Regions from separate parts of the Pseudocitrobacter sp. 2023LY-00077 genome, predicted to be linked through region 1. Evidence: riboswitches for the same ligand, from Rfam matches in the RefSeq annotation. Region 1 holds a riboswitch; each other region holds the start of a gene.
What was found. A riboswitch is a leader RNA that binds a small molecule or an ion and turns the genes downstream of it on or off. The one in region 1 is predicted to bind thiamine pyrophosphate.
Positions count from the first base shown of each region.

Region 1 (5,870 bases):
CTGTGCTTATCAGGCCTACAACAATTCTGCAATATATTGAATTAGCGATATTTTGTAGGCCGGATAAGGCGTTTACGCCGCATCCGGCAATAACAAAGCGCACGTCGTTAGCAATCTGATGTACGGCTTACATAGCCCCGGTGGCATATTGCTCCACCGGGGTTATTTTTTTGATGAGCTTGTTATCAAATAAAAACTGCTCGTAATGCTCATAGCGGGCTTTATCCAGCTTTGCCGGATCTTGTGCAAAGAGCGGCAGCGTTTTCATCCATGCCTGCTGATTCAGTTCGGTATTAAGCTCAGGATGCAGGCTGGCGAACGTTTTCCAGCTTTCCTGCGGATGAGCATGCAGGTAGTCGCTGCCTTTTTTCAATGCCGCGAGGAATTTTTTAATCTTCGGTTCTCCAGCCGCGTCTTTATTTGCCACCAGAATCAATTCATCGTAGGCGGGTACGCCGTAATCCTCGACGTTAAACACCACCGGTTCTTTACCCTGAAGCTGGATCTCCAGCGCTTCGATGTTGCGATAGCCGCCAATCACCGCGTCCACTTTACCGGTCAGCAGGGCACTGGTTAGCTGGAAGTTAACGTTGATAAGCTTCACCGCATCCACTGGCGTATTGCTATGTTTCAGCATGGTATCCAGCGTCGCCTGCTCGATGCCACTGACGGAATAACCCACGCTCTTACCTTTTAAATCAGCCGGCGATTTAATGTTTTTATCCAGCGCAATTACCGTATTCAGCGGCGTATTGATGAGTGTACCCACCCGCATTAGCGGTAAGCCCTGGTCGGCAAAGAAGTGCAGCTGCGGTTGATAAGTAATTGCCAGATCGACCTGTTTTGCCGCCACCAGGCGCGGAGGAAGCGCCGGATCGGAAGGCGGGATAATCGTGACGTCGAGGCCTTCCTCTTTAAATGCGCCGATTTGCTGTGCCACCATCACGGGGGCGTGGTCCGGGTTGATATACCAGTCCAGCACCAGTGTGACTTTCTCAAGTGCCCAGGCGTTTGGCGAAAGGGTGCTGGCAATAATCAGCGCAGAGAGAGCAGGTTTTAGCATTTTTGTTGTCATCGTAGTTTTCTCAATGGTTATCCGGAACCCAATAAATCAGGCGATGTAACAGGGCATCGATGATCATCCACAGCGAGATGGTCATCAAAACGAGTATCAGAAGGGCGGCGAAGCAGATATCACTCTGCATGCGCGCGTTGGCGTTGAGCATCACGTAACCCAAACCTTCCGCCGAGCCAACCCATTCGCCAATAATGGCGCCGATGGGCGCAACGGCTGCCGCCATGCGCAGGCCGGAACCAAAGGCAGGTAGCGCGGCCATCAACTGCACATGACGAAGCAGTGTCCAGCGTGACGCCCCCATGGTGCGGGCCAGGTCGAGATAATCACCACTTACCCGGCGCAAACCGTCAAACAGAGCCGAGGTGACCGGGAAGAAGATAATCAGTACCGCCATGGTGACCTTGGCGCTCATGCCAAAACCAAACCACAGCACCAGCAGTGGGGCGAGGGCAAAGACCGGTATCGCCTGGCTGGTTAATACCACCGGCATCACCCAGCGCTGAAGACGGGGAGAAAAGACCATGCACAGCGCCAGAATCGCCCCGAGCAGTACGCCAATCACCAGGCCACTGCCGATTTCCGCCAGGGTAATCAACGTGTGCCAGCCGAGGTAACGACCATTATCGTGCAGGGCCTGAACTACCGCCGTGGGCGATGGCAGCAGGAATGCTGGAATAGAGCCGAGCGTCGCCAGCCACCATAACCCCACTAAGCCTGCAAACAGCGTCATCCCGCGCCAGATTCGTGATAAGAAAATCACTGTGCCCCCCGAATGAGCTGTTGCATAAGCTCACGTTGACTCTGGATAACCAGAGGATCGTCAAGTTCGCGTGGCGGCAGGCCAGCCATAACGTGGGAGTCATCGATGCCGCCAGGATGTTTCGCCAGAACCAGAATGTGATGACTCAGGCGGCAGGCCTCTACGGGGTCGTGTGTGATCAATAGCACGGTACGGTCAGCCAGCAGTTCCGCCGCCAGCGCCTGAATCGTGGCGCGGGTAATCGCGTCCAGCGCGGAAAACGGCTCATCCATCAGGACAATCGGCTGCTGTTCATAGAGGGTTCGGGCGATGGCGGCGCGCTGGCGCATTCCGCCGGATAACGTCTGCGGCAGGGCGTGGCCATAACTGCTTAGCCCCACACGCTCAAGCAGCTCTTGTGCCCATTGGCGATCGGCTTTTTCTCCGCGTAAACGCGCCCCCAGGCAAACATTCTGTTCAATGGTTAACCACGGATAGAGCAGATCGCGCTGCCCCATCCAGGCGATTCGGCCTGCGAGCGGGCGACCATGTTCATCCGCCACGCTACCCGATGTGGGTGCTGCCAGCCCGGCAACAATGCGCAGCAGGCTGGTTTTACCCGCACCGCTGGCACCCAGCAAGGAGACGAAATGCCCTGCCGGGATAGTCACGTTCAGGTTCTCGAATATTGTCTTATTGCCATAACGCAGCGTAAGGTCTGTTAGCCTGATCGCGGGGGATTCATTCACCGCCTTCATGATTTCGCGTTCAACCCCATCTGCCAGAACGCGCTTTCCAGCCGGGTGGCGGTGGTGAAGATAGATGAAAGTTCAGCGATACGGCCTTCACCACCGCGCTGAGCCGCCAGATTTTCAAATAGCGTCAGAGAGGCTTGTACGCCTGCCAGATAGCCCTCATCACCATAGTTGCGGATCCACGGCGCGTAAGGATTACCCTCAAAGACGGTTGCCGGATCGTTGAGCAGGCGCAGGCCGATTTCCGCATAGCCTGCCACGCACGGCATCAGTGCGGTGAGCAGATCAAGCACATCGCCTGAATGCCCCACATCCAGAACATAACGGGTGTAATTCACCGTTTCGGCGGCTTCTTCCACCTGCGTAACGTCGGATTCCGTTAATCCCCATTGCTGGCAGTAGCTGATATGCAGCGGCAGTTCGTTAAGAATCGCGTTCAGTGATGCCGTCGCCGCGCGCATTTCCGGCAGATTTTGCAGTTTGCTCACCAGCAGTGCGTAGGCGCGGGCGAAATGAACTAAAAACAGGTAATCCTGGGTGAGATATCGGCGGAACGCAGGTTCAGGCAGGGTGCCCGCACCTAACTGCTGGACAAATTCATGGGCGACATAATCGTGCCAGTGGTGACCCGCAAGCGTGCGAAGGCGTCCGTAAAGACCGGTTTCAAACAGGGGTAAAGACATGGGACCTCCAGTAATTAAGTGGAGATCCGGGCTCAATGAGGGAAGAACAGGAATTGGCTGTGTAAATAGATGGCTAACCCGTCCCTTCGCTGGCATGACCCAGATCAGGTTCTAAGGGTTCGGCTTGCGCCATCTCAGCCCATTTCTGGACACCCCTCGGACAGGAGGTTTTATACGATATTTTGTCTGTGAATACAACGAGGGGGGAACGCTTACCGGAATGACTTCCAGCAAGCGTGCGGTTATCAGGCTTTAGGAATACGTAAAGTCTGGCCGGGATAAATTTTATCCGGATGAGAAAGCATCGGGCGGTTGGCTTCAAAGATTTTATTGTACAGATTGGCGTTGCCGTATACGTTTTTGGAGATCGCGCTCAGCGTATCGCCGGATTTCACGGTGTAGTAGGTGGCTTCATCCGCACTATCGGCAGCGGTAATGTTATTCTCAACTTCACTGACTCCGGCAACGTTACCGACGGCGACCTGAATTTTCTCTTTCTCTTCCTGGGTTAGCCCATCGCCGGTGACGCTGGCTTTCCCGTCGACGACCGTCACCTGAACTTTATCCGCACCGGGAATATTGAGTTTCTTTAAATGCTCGGTGACTTTTTCGCCCTGGTCCTGATGCGAATCCGTCAGTTTATCCCACAGTTTTTCACCTGCTTCTTTCACGAAGTTAAACAGTCCCATATCCGTTCTCCAGTAAAGAATGTCAGGGTAAGCATAGCAGATGAGGTGCGCTACGCCGGGTTTGCGTAGCGCACAAAAGGCAGGATTAATGGCCCCAGCGGGTTTTCAGATAATTCACCGCCTGGCGGGTTTGCGGTTGATTGAGATTATCTTCGCGGAACAGGATCGTCCCGTTGATTTCCGGGATTGATTCATTGAGATCGATCTGCTTACTCAGCTCTGGTACGCCGCCATTCACCGCCCAGTCAGGTTCTTTTTTCGACGGTTCGCCCACTTTATACAGCGCCACGCCAATATAGAGTCGTGTTTTGGTCGGTTTCACCACATCCGCCCACCATTTTGCCAGCACATCATAACGCGCAGCGTCGCGGGCAAACGGCCAGTACAGCTGCGGGGCGATGTAGTCCAGCAAGCCTTGCTGCACCCAAAGGCGGGTATCAGCATAAGACTCATCGTAGGCGGCCGCACCGCGCGTATCCGACCCTAAAGGATCGTGCGAGCGGTTACGCCAGACGCCCGCCGGGCTTACGCCAAACTCGACGTCGGGCTTCAGCTGCTTAATGGTGCGTGAAACCTGCTCGATAAGCTGTTGCGTGTTATGGCGTCGCCAGTCGGCTTTTGACGCATATTGCTGGCCATACTGCCGCCAGGTCTGGTTATCGTTAAGCGTAGAGCCGGCAGTTTCGGTATAGAAGTAGTCATCAAACTGCACGCCATCGACCGGATATTTTGCCACCACTTCCGCCACAATACTGGTGATCCAGTCGCGCGCTTCCGGAATACCGGGGTCAAGCACAAAGCGATCGCTTGATGTGCGGATCCAGTCGCGATGCAGAACAAAAATACTGGCGGGTTGCTGTGAGAGCGTGCGATTAAGCTCGGCCACCGTTGACGGTTTGGTGTTGGTTGTTACCCGGTACGGGTTAAACCAGGCATGTACTTTCATGCCGCGTTTATGGGCTTCATCCAGCATAAACTGCAACGGATCGTACCCGGGGTTCTCGCCAATCTTGCCGGTTAAGGTATCGGACCACGGCAGAATTTTAGAATCCCACAGGGCGGTGCCATCGGGTTTTACCTGGAAAAATACGGTATTAATACCGAGTTGTTTCAGGTTATCGAGCTTTGCCGTCAGCGCTTCTTTCTGTTTATTGATACGAATGGCGGGGCTGCTGATATTGACCGAGTTAACTGGCGGCCAGTCGAGCCGCGAAACCGTGGCCAGCCAGATACCGCGCATTGGTTCATTACTCTGCTGCGTTTTACCGGCGGGCTTTGATGTGTTGCCTGGCGATGTAACAAGTGAACTCGGTGGCTTAGACGAACAACTGACAACAAGTAATGCCGCGGCAACCAGCGTGCCTAGTTTTTTAACCTGAGTGACCGGGGAGACGCCCCGCAAAGAGATGATCATAAACGCCCGTTTTCTACTAGTCCCTTGAGAGGCGATATTCTCTTACGATTTGCAGGGGAAGTGAATCAGATCTTATCGTCTCGCCCCTGCAACCACGGGTTAAATCCGCCATCCTGAGGTTCATCGTCTTCGAGGGAATCAAGATAGAGCGCTTCAACTTCCGCTCGGGCCCAAGGCGTGCGGCGTAAAAACTTGAGGCTGGATTTCACGCTAGGGTCATTCTTAAAACAGTTAATGTTCACCAGTTTGCCCAGTTTTTCCCAACCGTAGCGAGCCACCAGGGCATTAATTTGCATCTCCAGCGTAACGCCGTGCAAAGGATCTTTCGAATGTTGAGCGGTCATGGATATCCGATAAAGTGTGCGCAAAGAAGCGGGAAGGGTACAAGAAAGCGGGCACTGCGGCAATGAAATGAAAAGGGGCGTGAAACGCCCCTGATTACGCTTACTCGAACAGCCTGCGGTGTAATGCAACGACGGCGCTATCGGCAGTGTCGCCCGGCAACAGGAAGC
Region 1 is NZ_JBSPEI010000021.1:15,235-21,104, reverse strand. Features, by position in the region: gene ACWWFX_RS21525 (ABC transporter substrate-binding protein) at 128-1,063, opposite strand; gene ACWWFX_RS21520 (ABC transporter permease) at 1,086-1,808, opposite strand; gene ACWWFX_RS21515 (ABC transporter ATP-binding protein) at 1,835-2,575, opposite strand; gene tenA (thiaminase II) at 2,572-3,255, opposite strand; TPP riboswitch at 3,320-3,422, opposite strand; gene lysM (peptidoglycan-binding protein LysM) at 3,501-3,944, opposite strand; gene ACWWFX_RS21500 (glycoside hydrolase family 10-like protein) at 4,030-5,358, opposite strand; gene ACWWFX_RS21495 (VF530 family protein) at 5,424-5,702, opposite strand; gene lysC (lysine-sensitive aspartokinase 3) at 5,803-5,870, opposite strand, start outside.

Region 2 (5,870 bases), on a different contig from region 1:
GGATGAAGAAGGCAATATGCCGCACATCAACCGCCCGTTTATGGTTGACTCCATTGCCGCCGCGCTGGGCCCGTGGGTCGGTATTCCGGCCGCGACGGCGCTGATTGAGTCTTCAGCCTCGGCGGAAGCAGGCGGTAAAACCGGCATGACTGCACTTGCCGCCGCCATCATGTTCTTGCTGATGCTGCTGTTCACCCCCGTTGCGCTGATGATCCCCAAAGAAGCCACAGCCCCGGCGTTGATCCTGATTGGCCTGAATATGTTTAGCGGCCTGCGTAAGGTGGATTTGGCGAATTTCACCGACGGCTTACCGGTACTGATGATGGTGATGATTACGCTTATCGCCAACAGCTTCGGGACGGGTATCGCGGGTGGGTTGCTGTTCTATGTGATGATTAAAACCATTGCCGGGAAGTGGCGGGAAATCCCTCTCGGCTTATGGATTCTGGCAGTGCCGCTGGTGTATTACTTTGCCACGCTGGTGCGCCATTAATCAGGAATTCATCAAGCGCGTTTTGGTGGCGTGGTGCTGATATTTGCCGGATGCGGCGTAAACGCCTTATCCGGCCTACAAAAGATTGCAAATTCAATACATTGAACCCACCTTGTAGGCCTGATAAGCGCAGCGCCATCAGGCAATTTTGCATTTGTCATCCATCCAAATGCAGGTTTTCATTGCATGATTACCACCAGGCGTGAAAATGATGCACCGGGCCAATCCCGCTGCCGACTTCCAGCGTATCGGCCTGCGCCAGCGCGGCAGAAAGCCAGGTTTTCGCTTCCAGCACCGTGTCGCCCCAGTTGCTATGGCGTGGGCGCAGTGCCGCCAGCGCGGCTGATAATGTACAACCGGTACCGTGGGTGTTTTTGGTCATGACGCGCGGTGCGGTAAAACGCTGCTCGCCGTCGCGGGTAAACAGCCAGTCGGGGCTTTCCGTATCGTCAAGATGGCCGCCTTTCATAAGGACCGCGCCGCAGCCCATCGCCAGCAGTGCGCGTCCCTGTTCCAGCATTTCACGCTCATTTCGCGCATGCGGCGCATCCAGCAATGCCGCCGCTTCCGGCAGATTCGGCGTAATTAACGAGACCTGTGGCAGCAGGCGTTGACGCAGCGTTTCTACCGCCGCGGGCGATAGCAACGCATCGCCGCTTTTGGCCAACATGACCGTATCCAGCACCACATTTTCCACCCGATGGCGCTGTAATCGCTCCGCCACGGCTTCAACGATATCAGTTTCCGCCAGCATACCGATTTTGGTGGTATCGATGCGCACATCGTTAAACACGGAATCCAGCTGCGCAGCGACAAAATCCGGTTCAATACGATAGACCGACTGCACGCCATGGGTGTTTTGCGCCACCAGCGCGGTAATCACCGAACAGCCGTATGCGCCCAATGCTGAGAAGGTTTTCAGATCCGCCTGAATGCCCGCGCCACCGCTTGGATCGGTACCGGCAATGGTTAATGCGTTAATCCGTTTCATGCCAGTGCCTCCCCATCAAGCACATACAGTGCATCAAGTAATGCCGGGACAAAACTGCCCGGTCCGTTATCGACCGCCGCACGACCACCGGCCAGTTTCATAAAGGCGCAGGCAGAGGCAATGTTATCCAGCCTGTCGCCCGGCAGCGCACAGCTTGCCGCGACGACCGCAGACAATGCACAGCCCGTCCCCACTACCCGGGTCATCAGCGGATTGCCGCCCGTTACCGCGATAACGCGTTGTCCATCGGTGATGTAATCCACTTCGCCCGTCACCGCCACAACGGTATTGATTTGACGCGCCAGAGCCTGTGCCGCCGGTAGCGCAGCAGCGGCGGTATCGGTGGTATCCACGCCGCGCCCTCCCGCGCTCATTCCCGCCAGCGCCATAATTTCGGAGGCATTCCCCCGAATGGCGGCAGGTTTTAAGGTCAACAGGTCGTGGCAAAACTCGGTGCGCAGCGTTAACGCGCCCACGGCGACAGGGTCGAGAGTCCAGGGTTTACCCGCAGCGTTCGCACTCAACGCGGCGGCTTTCATCGCCTGCGCGCGCGGCTGCGTTAGCGTGCCGACGTTTATCAATAACGCATCGGCAATGGCAGAGAACTGCGCGGCTTCCTGCGCATCAATCACCATCGCGGGGGATGCACCGAGCGCCAGCAATACGTTGGCGGTAAAGGTCTGCACGACGTCGTTAGTCATACAGTGAACAAGGGGGGCGTGATGACGAAAAAGATGTAACGAATGCGCGATTTGCGCGGGACTAAGCGGCTCTGCTTGCATGGTTTGCTCCTGCCAGAACGTCCAGAAGCAATGACCTGACGGTCTCTGACTTCCCTACGCTGGCATTATCCAGATCAGGTGGTACGGGTTTTTCTCAGCCTTCACGAAGGAAGGGCACCCCGAGTCATCAATACAACAAATTCGTGTATCGCAGCAGGTTACGGCAAGTGCCGGGTGGAAGCAAGCCGCACAAACCATTTGCAATCCCCCCATCATCGGTCCAAAATTATTCACAAAGGTGATGGCGTTCCACCTTTCCCAACCGCCCTGCTGGGGCTGATGACGCCTGGTATACCCTCTTAACATGGAGGTATGTCAGGCTGTCTGTCGTTTGAAGACCCGCTCATACCTCGCAACCTGACGAGGTTTTTTTATGCCTGTTTACAACCATGCGCTGGTGCTGATTAACAACAGCCTTGATGGCATTCCCCTGCTCGATCACGCTGCAAAAATGGCGCAGGAGAACGCGATGACGATAACCATCGCGCATATCAGCACCGATTATCGCGCCCTCAATTATGTCTCCGACAGCCTGATGGATGACGTGGTTTCGCAGGAAGTCATTCAGGCCAAAGCCCTGTTGAGCGAGCTGGCGGAATCCGTTTCCTTACCGGTACAAACGCTGGAACTGGTCACGACCCGTCGCTTTGAAGATGTCGAATCCTGTATCCGCGATCGCCGTATCGATCTGGTCATCGCCGGACATCACAATCGCCTGCTGGGCGTGCTCGCCTCCCACTCCCTTGAGTACATCAACCATCTGACGGTGGATGTGCTGATCAAACATTTAGCATAAGGATTTACGCGCGTGATGTATCGTTCATTACTGGCCGTTATTATTGGCGGCTCTACCGGGTGTGTCATTCGTTGGTGGCTGTCGATGAAACTGAACAGCCTTTTCCCCAGCCTGCCACCGGGAACGCTGGTGGTTAATCTGGTCGGTGGTTTTATTATTGGCGCGGCGCTGGCGTTCTTTTTGCGCCAGCCGCAGCTGGACCCGGCATGGAAGTTACTGATTACCACCGGACTTTGCGGCGGGATGACGACCTTTTCCACTTTTTCGGCGGAGATCGTCACCCTTTTGCAAAACGGCAACTATCTGTGGGCGATGATTTCGGTGATGACTCACGTGGTGGGATCGCTCCTGATGACCGCTGCCGGATTCTTTTTGATGACGCTGGTTTAGCCCCTACGCTGCACCAGCGCTTCACAGCGTTCCTTCACTGCCTCATACAACAACCGCACCGCAGGCGAGAGCTGCTTGCGATGCGGACAAATCATGTTCAGCGGCACGCAGTCGCCTTCATAGTCCGGCAGCAGCAATTTCAGTCGTCCCTGAAAGACATCTTCACTGACGTCGAGCCAGGACTTATTGGCAATGCCTTCCCCGGCAATCGCCAGTCGGCGTATAACCTCCGCGTCATCGCTGATAATCGTGCCATTGACCTGCACTTCGTGGGTTTCTTCCCCCGCAGTGAGCGTCCAGCGATCGAACAATCGACCTCGCAGGACATAGGTCAGCGCATCACACTTTTCTAAATCAGCGGGCGTTGCCGGTTCGCCATTTTTGGCGATCCACTCTGGCGATGCGACCAGCACGCGGCGATTATCCGGTGCGATGGGCAGCGCGACGTACGATGCATCCTCATTGCTGCCGTAGCGAAAGGCGACATCAACCGGATCTTTAAACACATCCGTCACCTGGTCAGAGAAAAGAATGCGCAATTTAAGCGCCGGGTGGCGCTGGCGGAACTGGCGGAAAATACCGAGCAGGAGATTTCGTCCCAAATCAGAAGGCACCGCAATTTGCAGCGTACCGCGAATTTCATCGTCGGGCGTTTGAATCTGCTGGAGCCCGGCCTGCATCGTTTCCAGCATTTGCGTGGCGTAGGGCAGCCAGGTTTCGCCCTCTGGCGTCAAGCGCAGGCTGCGCGTTGAACGGGCAAACAGACGGATATTAAGCGCCGTCTCAAGACGCTTAATGGCGGAACTCACCTGCGCAGGCGGCAGACCGGCCTCGCGCGCCGCTTCGCTGAAACTGCTTAATGCCGCCGCGCGCACGAACAGGGTTAAATCTTCCAGCCTGAGCATTTTCACTCCTCAACGATAAGTCCTGTCACCGCGAATGGATTTTTCCGGCAAATATCACCGGATAATATCATTCTTAGAGTTTACCCAACATCACAGAGGTGGTTATGAAAGCGATTGCGATTACTCAGGCGGCTGGCGCGCACGGCAACATTGAAGCATTAGAAGAAATTACCCTGCCCGTTCCCGTAGCGGCGGGCCACGATTTGCTGGTAGAAGTAAAAGCCATCTCCGTTAACCCGGTCGATACCAAAGTGCGTGCCGGTTTTAGCGGCGACACGCCGCGCGTACTGGGCTGGGACGCCGTCGGTGTGGTGAAATCCGTTGGCGAGAACGTCACACTGTTTAAAGCTGGCGACGAAGTCTGGTACGCGGGGGCGTTAACGCGTCCTGGCAGCAACAGCGAGTTCCAGCTGGTCGATGAGCGCATTGTCGCCCTCAAGCCACGTTCGCTGGATAACGTTTCTGCTGCTGCCCTGCCGTTGACTTCCATCACTGCGTGGGAACTGTTGTTCGATCGTTTAGGCATTCAGGAAAACGGCAATGAAGGCGACGTGCTGCTGATTGTCGGTGCAGCGGGCGGTGTCGGTTCCATCCTGACTCAACTGGCGCGTAAGCTCACTAAAATGACGGTGATCGGCACCGCATCGCGCCCGGAAACGCAGAAATGGGTAGCGGATGCCGGGGCACATTACGTTATCGACCACAGCAAACCGATCGCCGAAGAACTGATCCGCATCGGTATTCCGGCAGTGACGCATGTCGCCAGCCTGACGCACACGGATAAGCACTATTTGCAGCTGATTGAAGCGCTCGCCCCACAGGGGAAACTGGCGCTGATTGACGATCCTGAAACCCTGGATGCGCGCCCGTTAAAAACCAAAAGCATCTCGCTGCACTGGGAATTTATGTATACCCGCTCGATGTTCGAAACACCGGATATGATCGCTCAGCATCAGTTACTGACCCGCGTGGCCTCGCTGATTGATAACGGAACGATCAAAACCACGCTGGGCGAGAAGTTAGGAGCAATTAACGCCGAGAATATTCGCCAGGCGCATCGCCAGCTTGAGACCGGGAAAACCATGGGCAAACTGGTGCTGGAAGGCTTCTGAGGCGGCGCTGTTACATTTTTTACTAAAAAACCTATTCTGTGATACAAAAGAGCGTCGATCTGCCTGTCAATTTTAAGAGAAAAAGGCAGACTCTACACCCTTGAGCATTCTGGTTATCGTTGGAGAAAGAATGGGTAAATATAAATTATGGCTTCTGGCTGGCCTGATGGCCGCCGGATCCGCCTTCGCCGCACCAGGTACGGGCATTCAGAAGTATGAACTAAAAGAGTTTGTCGCTGATTTCACCCACTTTAACATCGGGGACGCCGTTCCTGAGATGTACCGTACTGACCAGTACAACATCAAGCAGTGGCAGCAGCGCAATCTGCCTGCGCCAGACGCGGGAACGCACTGGACATATATGGGCGGCAACTACGTGCTGATTTCTGACACGGACGGGA
Region 2 is NZ_JBSPEI010000001.1:429,154-435,023, reverse strand. Features, by position in the region: gene ACWWFX_RS01995 (NCS2 family permease) at 1-493, shown strand, start outside; gene thiD (bifunctional hydroxymethylpyrimidine kinase/phosphomethylpyrimidine kinase) at 684-1,484, opposite strand; gene thiM (hydroxyethylthiazole kinase) at 1,481-2,266, opposite strand; TPP riboswitch at 2,301-2,398, opposite strand; fluoride riboswitch at 2,495-2,562, shown strand; gene ACWWFX_RS01980 (universal stress protein) at 2,640-3,062, shown strand; gene crcB (fluoride efflux transporter CrcB) at 3,078-3,452, shown strand; gene ACWWFX_RS01970 (LysR family transcriptional regulator) at 3,449-4,357, opposite strand; gene ACWWFX_RS01965 (zinc-binding alcohol dehydrogenase family protein) at 4,462-5,469, shown strand; gene ACWWFX_RS01960 (RcnB family protein) at 5,600-5,870, shown strand, end outside.
Region 2: another riboswitch for thiamine pyrophosphate. It lies ahead of thiM (hydroxyethylthiazole kinase); the one in region 1 lies ahead of tenA (thiaminase II).

Region 3 (5,870 bases), on a different contig from region 1:
ATTGAGCAGAATTTGGGGCCGCACATCGAGCAGAAATGGGCAACTTTGCCCGATTCCTGCGGCAGTGTTTCATCGTGATAGGCGCGAGCGGTGAAGGGGTCGAGCGCCAGGTTAAACTGATCTTCCCAGCGGAATTCAAAGCGTGCTTTAGACATGGCGTTATCGCGAATCTGCGCGCCGGGGTGGCCTTTTGCCAGGTCTGCCGCGTGGGCGGCGATCTTGTAAGTGATAAGTCCTTGCTTCACATCGTCTTTATTCGGTAAGCCGAGGTGCTCTTTTGGCGTGACGTAGCAGAGCATCGCGCAGCCGAACCAGCCAATCATCGCCGCGCCAATCCCGGAGGTGAAATGGTCGTAGCCTGGTGCAATATCGGTGGTGAGCGGCCCTAACGTATAAAACGGCGCTTCATGGCAGTGCTCCAGCTCTTCGGTCATATTACGGCGGATCATCTGCATTGGCACATGGCCGGGCCCTTCAATCATCACCTGCACGTCATATTCCCAGGCGATTTTGGTCAATTCGCCCAACGTGTGAAGTTCTGCAAACTGGGCTTCATCGTTGGCATCCTGAATTGAGCCAGGACGCAGGCCGTCGCCCAGCGACAGCGATACATCATAGGCGGCGCAAATTTCACAAATTTCGCGGAAGTGCTGATAAAGGAAGTTTTCCTGATGATGCGAGAGGCACCACTTCGCCATGATTGAGCCACCGCGCGACACAATACCGGTCAGGCGTTTGGCGGTCATCGGCACGTAACGCAGCAGCACGCCCGCATGAATGGTGAAGTAGTCTACGCCCTGTTCGGCCTGTTCCAGCAACGTATCGCGGAACGCTTCCCAGCTCAGATCCTCGGCGATCCCATTGACCTTCTCCAGCGCCTGGTAGATCGGCACGGTGCCGATTGGTACCGGGCTGTTGCGCAGGATCCATTCGCGGGTTTCGTGGATGTAACGCCCGGTGGAGAGGTCCATCACCGTATCGGCGCCCCAGCGCGTTGCCCACACCAGTTTTTCCACCTCTTCTTCAATCGAGGAGCTGACTGCGGAGTTACCGATATTGGCGTTCACCTTCACCAGGAAGTTACGCCCGATGATCATCGGTTCCGATTCCGGATGGTTAATATTGGCCGGGATAATCGCCCGACCTGCCGCCACTTCGGCACGGACAAACTCAGGCGTGATGTTTTGTGGTAGCAGCGTGTCGAAGCTTTGCCCCGGATGCTGCTGGCGCAGTACTTCGCTGCGAATGCGCTCGCGCCCCATATTTTCGCGCAGGGCGATAAATTCCATCTCCGGGGTGATTACCCCCCGACGAGCATAATGGAGTTGGGTGACGCGCTTGCCGGGACACGCGCGTTTTGGCGTCAACAGGCCGGTGAAGCGCAATTCGTCGAGAAATTCGTCCGCGAGGCGGGCCTGAGTATAGGCGGAGCTGCGCGCCGTTAAGGTTTCGCTATCGGCGCGCGCGTCAATCCACGGCTGGCGCAGTTTTGCCAGGCCCTGGCGGATATCGATTTTTTCGGCTGGGTCGCCGTAGGGGCCGGAGGTGTCATACACCGGGATCGCTTCATTCTCTTCGTACTGCGCATTATCCTCGCTGCCGCCAATGAGCGTGGGGCTAAGCTGAATTTCGCGCATCGGCACGCGTACGCCAGGCTGTGTACCTGCGAGATAAATACGGCGCGAGTTAGGGAAAGCGGTGCCTTCCAGAGTATCAATAAAGCGTTGAGCCTGTTCGCGTTGTTCACGGCGAGTCAGTTTTGTTGTAGACATAGCGCATACCAAATAAAAAAGGATATGGCTTGTCAGACGACGGATGGAGTAATGGATGCACAGCGCCCGTGAAGGCAGAGGCATAAAGCTGAATTACTCTTGTTCCCTTCGCAGGTATTAGCCTGATCAGGTTCCGCGGATCCCGAATTAACGGTCTCAGCCTGTGTTTTCACACGTGGCACTCCGACAAGATGTAGCCCCATAAATGGGACGATGAATGTAAACTACGCGTTAATGCGTAAAATCTCAAGCGGGACGTTTGATCCCGGGGCTATCGTGCATCGCATCCAGCACGAGCATGATGAGCTTATCTTCGAGCACAAAACGTGCCTCCAGCGCCTCGCCGATATCCGACAATGCTTGTTGAAATTCAAAGCAATTATCGTGATCGATGGCCGTCTCCAGGCTGGAGTCGTAATAGTCCATAATCAACTGGGTGTTGGCTTCCAGCCTGGGCCAGATTTTAGTGGCCGTTAAAAGCGCGGCGTCGCCTTCCAATTTATGGAGAATGCGTTCATAAATACTGAAGTGGCAGGAGGAGAGGTAGTCCACCAGTCGCTGACAAAAATCATCCAGTGCTTTTTCATTCAGCCGTATAAACGATTCTTTGCCAGGCTTAATCCCAATCAGGTTGGAATAAGCGACAAGCAATTGCTTGCGTATGTTGAGCCAGCGGTCGACCAGTTTGTTACTGCCTCCAACATGCTCCGTCAGGCTTTCGAGCTGGTTTAACATGTGATTGACTCCGCACAAGTGGATTTAAAGACTGCGCACTAAGATGTAACGATAATGTAAATAACATGCCAGTGAAGCAAAGGTAGTGCAATAGATATGGATCGTATAATTGAAAAATTAGACATCGGCTGGTGGGTCGTCAGCCATGAGCAAAAATTATGGCTGCCGGGCGGAGAATTACCCTGGGGCGAAGCGGGAAAATTCGACCTTGCGGGGCAACGCGCGCTGCTGATTGGTGAATGGCAAGGCTCGCCGGTGTGGCTGATTCAGCAACAGCGTCGTCATGATATGGGCTCGCTGCGGCAAATTCTCGACCAGGATGCCGGGCTGTTTCAACTCGCCGGGCGCGGCGTGCAGCTGGCGGAGTTCTACCGCTCGCATAAATTCTGCGGCTACTGTGGGCATACCATGCACCCCAGCAAAACCGAATGGGCGATGCTGTGCGACCACTGCCGTCAACGCTACTATCCGCAAATCGCGCCCTGCATCATCGTCGCCATTCGTCGCGATGACACCATCCTGCTGGCGCAGCATACGCGTCATCGCAACGGCGTACACACCGTGCTGGCTGGGTTCGTTGAAGTGGGCGAAACGCTGGAGCAGGCCGTCGCGCGCGAAGTGATGGAAGAGAGCAGTATAAAAATCAAAAACCTGCGTTATGTCACCTCCCAACCGTGGCCGTTCCCGCAATCACTGATGACCGCGTTTATGGCCGAGTATGACAGCGGCGATATCGTGATCGACCCCAAAGAGTTGCTGGAAGCCAACTGGTATCGCTATGACAATTTACCGTTACTGCCGCCGCCGGGAACCGTCGCCCGTCGACTCATTGAAGATACTGTCGCACTCTGCCGGGCAGAGTATGAGTGACACTCATGTTACACTGGCGTGAAAGAGCTCAAGGAATGGAAAAATGACCGAACTGAAAAACGATCGTTACCTGCGTGCGCTGCTGCGTCAGCCTGTAGATGTCACCCCTGTCTGGATGATGCGCCAGGCGGGCCGTTATTTACCGGAATATAAAGCGACCCGTGCCCAGGCCGGGGATTTTATGTCCCTGTGCAAAAACGCCGAGCTGGCATGCGAAGTCACACTTCAGCCGCTGCGCCGTTACCCGCTGGATGCGGCCATTCTGTTCTCCGATATTCTGACTATCCCGGATGCAATGGGCCTCGGGCTCTATTTTGAAGCGGGTGAAGGCCCACGCTTTACCTCGCCGATAACCAGTAAAGCGGATGTTGATAAGCTGCCGATTCCGGACCCGGAAGGCGAACTGGGTTATGTGATGAACGCGGTGCGTACAATCCGCCGCGAACTGAAAGGCGAAGTGCCGTTGATTGGTTTCTCCGGCAGCCCGTGGACGCTGGCGACCTACATGGTCGAAGGCGGCAGCAGCAAAGCGTTTACCGTGATTAAAAAGATGATGTATGCCGAGCCGCAAACGCTGCATCTGCTGCTCGATAAGCTGGCGAAAAGCGTCACGCTCTATCTGAATGCGCAGATTAAAGCCGGTGCGCAGTCGGTGATGATTTTCGACACCTGGGGCGGTGTGCTCACCGGGCGTGATTATCAGCAGTTCTCGCTGTATTACATGCACAAAATTGTCGATGGTTTGCTGCGTGAAAACGACGGGCGCCGCGTGCCGGTGACGCTGTTCACCAAAGGCGGAGGGCAGTGGCTGGAAGAGATGGCGGAAACCGGCTGTGATGCGTTGGGTCTCGACTGGACCACCGATATCGCCGATGCGCGTCGCCGCGTTGGCCACAAAGTGGCGCTGCAGGGCAATATGGATCCCTCCATGCTTTACGCACAGCCTGCGCGCATCGAGGAAGAAGTGGCGACTATTCTGGCGGGCTTTGGCAAGGGCGAAGGCCACGTCTTCAACCTCGGTCACGGCATCCATCAGGATGTGCCGCCGGAACACGCCGGGGCGTTTGTCGAGGCGGTACATCGCCTCTCTGCGCCTTATCATCAGTAAGGATTGGTTATGGATCTCGCGTCGCTACGCGCTCAACAAATCGAACTCGCTTCTTCCGTGATCCGCGAGGATCGCCTGGATAAGGATCCGCCGGATCTGATCGCCGGGGCAGACGTGGGTTTTGAGCAGGGCGGTGAAGTGACGCGCGCGGCGATGGTGCTGTTGAAGTATCCATTGCTTGAGCTGGTGGAGTATCAGGTGGCGCGCATTGCGACCACCATGCCCTACATTCCCGGCTTCCTGTCATTTCGTGAATACCCGGCGTTGCTGGCGGTGTGGGAAAAGCTGTCGCAAAAACCGGATCTCGTGTTTGTCGATGGTCACGGTATTTCGCATCCGCGCCGTCTGGGCGTCGCCAGCCATTTTGGCCTGCTGGTGGACGTGCCGACGATCGGCGTGGCGAAAAAGCGCCTCTGCGGTACGTTTGAGCCGCTCGACAGCGAACCCGGTGCGTTATCACCGCTGATGGATAAAGGCGAGCAACTGGCGTGGGTGTGGCGCAGTAAAGCGCGCTGCAACCCGCTATTTATCGCGACAGGGCACCGCGTTAGCACTGACAGTGCGCTTTCATGGGTGCAACGCTGTATGAAAGGCTACCGTCTGCCGGAGCCAACACGCTGGGCGGATGCCGTTGCTTCTGAACGTGCTGCCTTTATGCGCCTTACAGCAAAATAACCACAATTCAGGTAAACTGCGGCTAATTTCCGCATTTGAGAACTCATCATGTTACAAAACCCGATTCACCTGCGTCTGGAGAAGCTGGAAAGCTGGCAGCACGTCACCTTTATGGCCTGCCTGTGCGAACGCATGTACCCGAACTACGCCATGTTCTGCAAAGAGTCAGAGTTTGGCGACCCGCACGTTTATCGTCGTATTCTGGATCTCATCTGGGAAACGCTGACGGTAAAAGATGCCAAAGTGAACTTCGATAGCCAGCTTGAAAAGCTGGAAGAAGCGATCCCGGCGGCGGACGATTTCGACATGTACGGCGTTTATCCGGCGATCGATGCCTGCGTCGCGCTGAGCGAACTGGTGCATTCTCGTTTGAGCGGTGAAACCCTGGAACACGCCATCGAAGTCAGTAAGAGTTCAATCACTACCGTCGCGATGCTGGAGATGACTCAGGCTGGTCGCGAAATGACCGATGAAGAGCTCAAAGAGAACCCGGCAGTGGAACAGGAATGGGACATTCAGTGGGAAATTTTCCGAGTTTTAGCGGACAGCGAAGAACGGGACGTTGAACTGATAAAAGGCCTGCGCGCAGACCTCAAAGAGGCTGGCGAGAGCAATATTGGTATAAATTTTAAGCAATGAGACAACAAAACGTGATTTACCGCCTGAATTGTCGTGCCTGAAGGCTTCCCTTCCGCCCCCCGTCTGGTCTA
Region 3 is NZ_JBSPEI010000026.1:20,368-26,237, forward strand. Features, by position in the region: gene thiC (phosphomethylpyrimidine synthase ThiC) at 1-1,772, opposite strand, end outside; TPP riboswitch at 1,859-1,968, opposite strand; gene rsd (sigma D regulator) at 2,019-2,507, opposite strand; gene nudC (NAD(+) diphosphatase) at 2,604-3,377, shown strand; gene hemE (uroporphyrinogen decarboxylase) at 3,421-4,485, shown strand; gene nfi (deoxyribonuclease V) at 4,495-5,160, shown strand; gene ACWWFX_RS23050 (YjaG family protein) at 5,209-5,799, shown strand.
Region 3: another riboswitch for thiamine pyrophosphate. It lies ahead of thiC (phosphomethylpyrimidine synthase ThiC); the one in region 1 lies ahead of tenA (thiaminase II).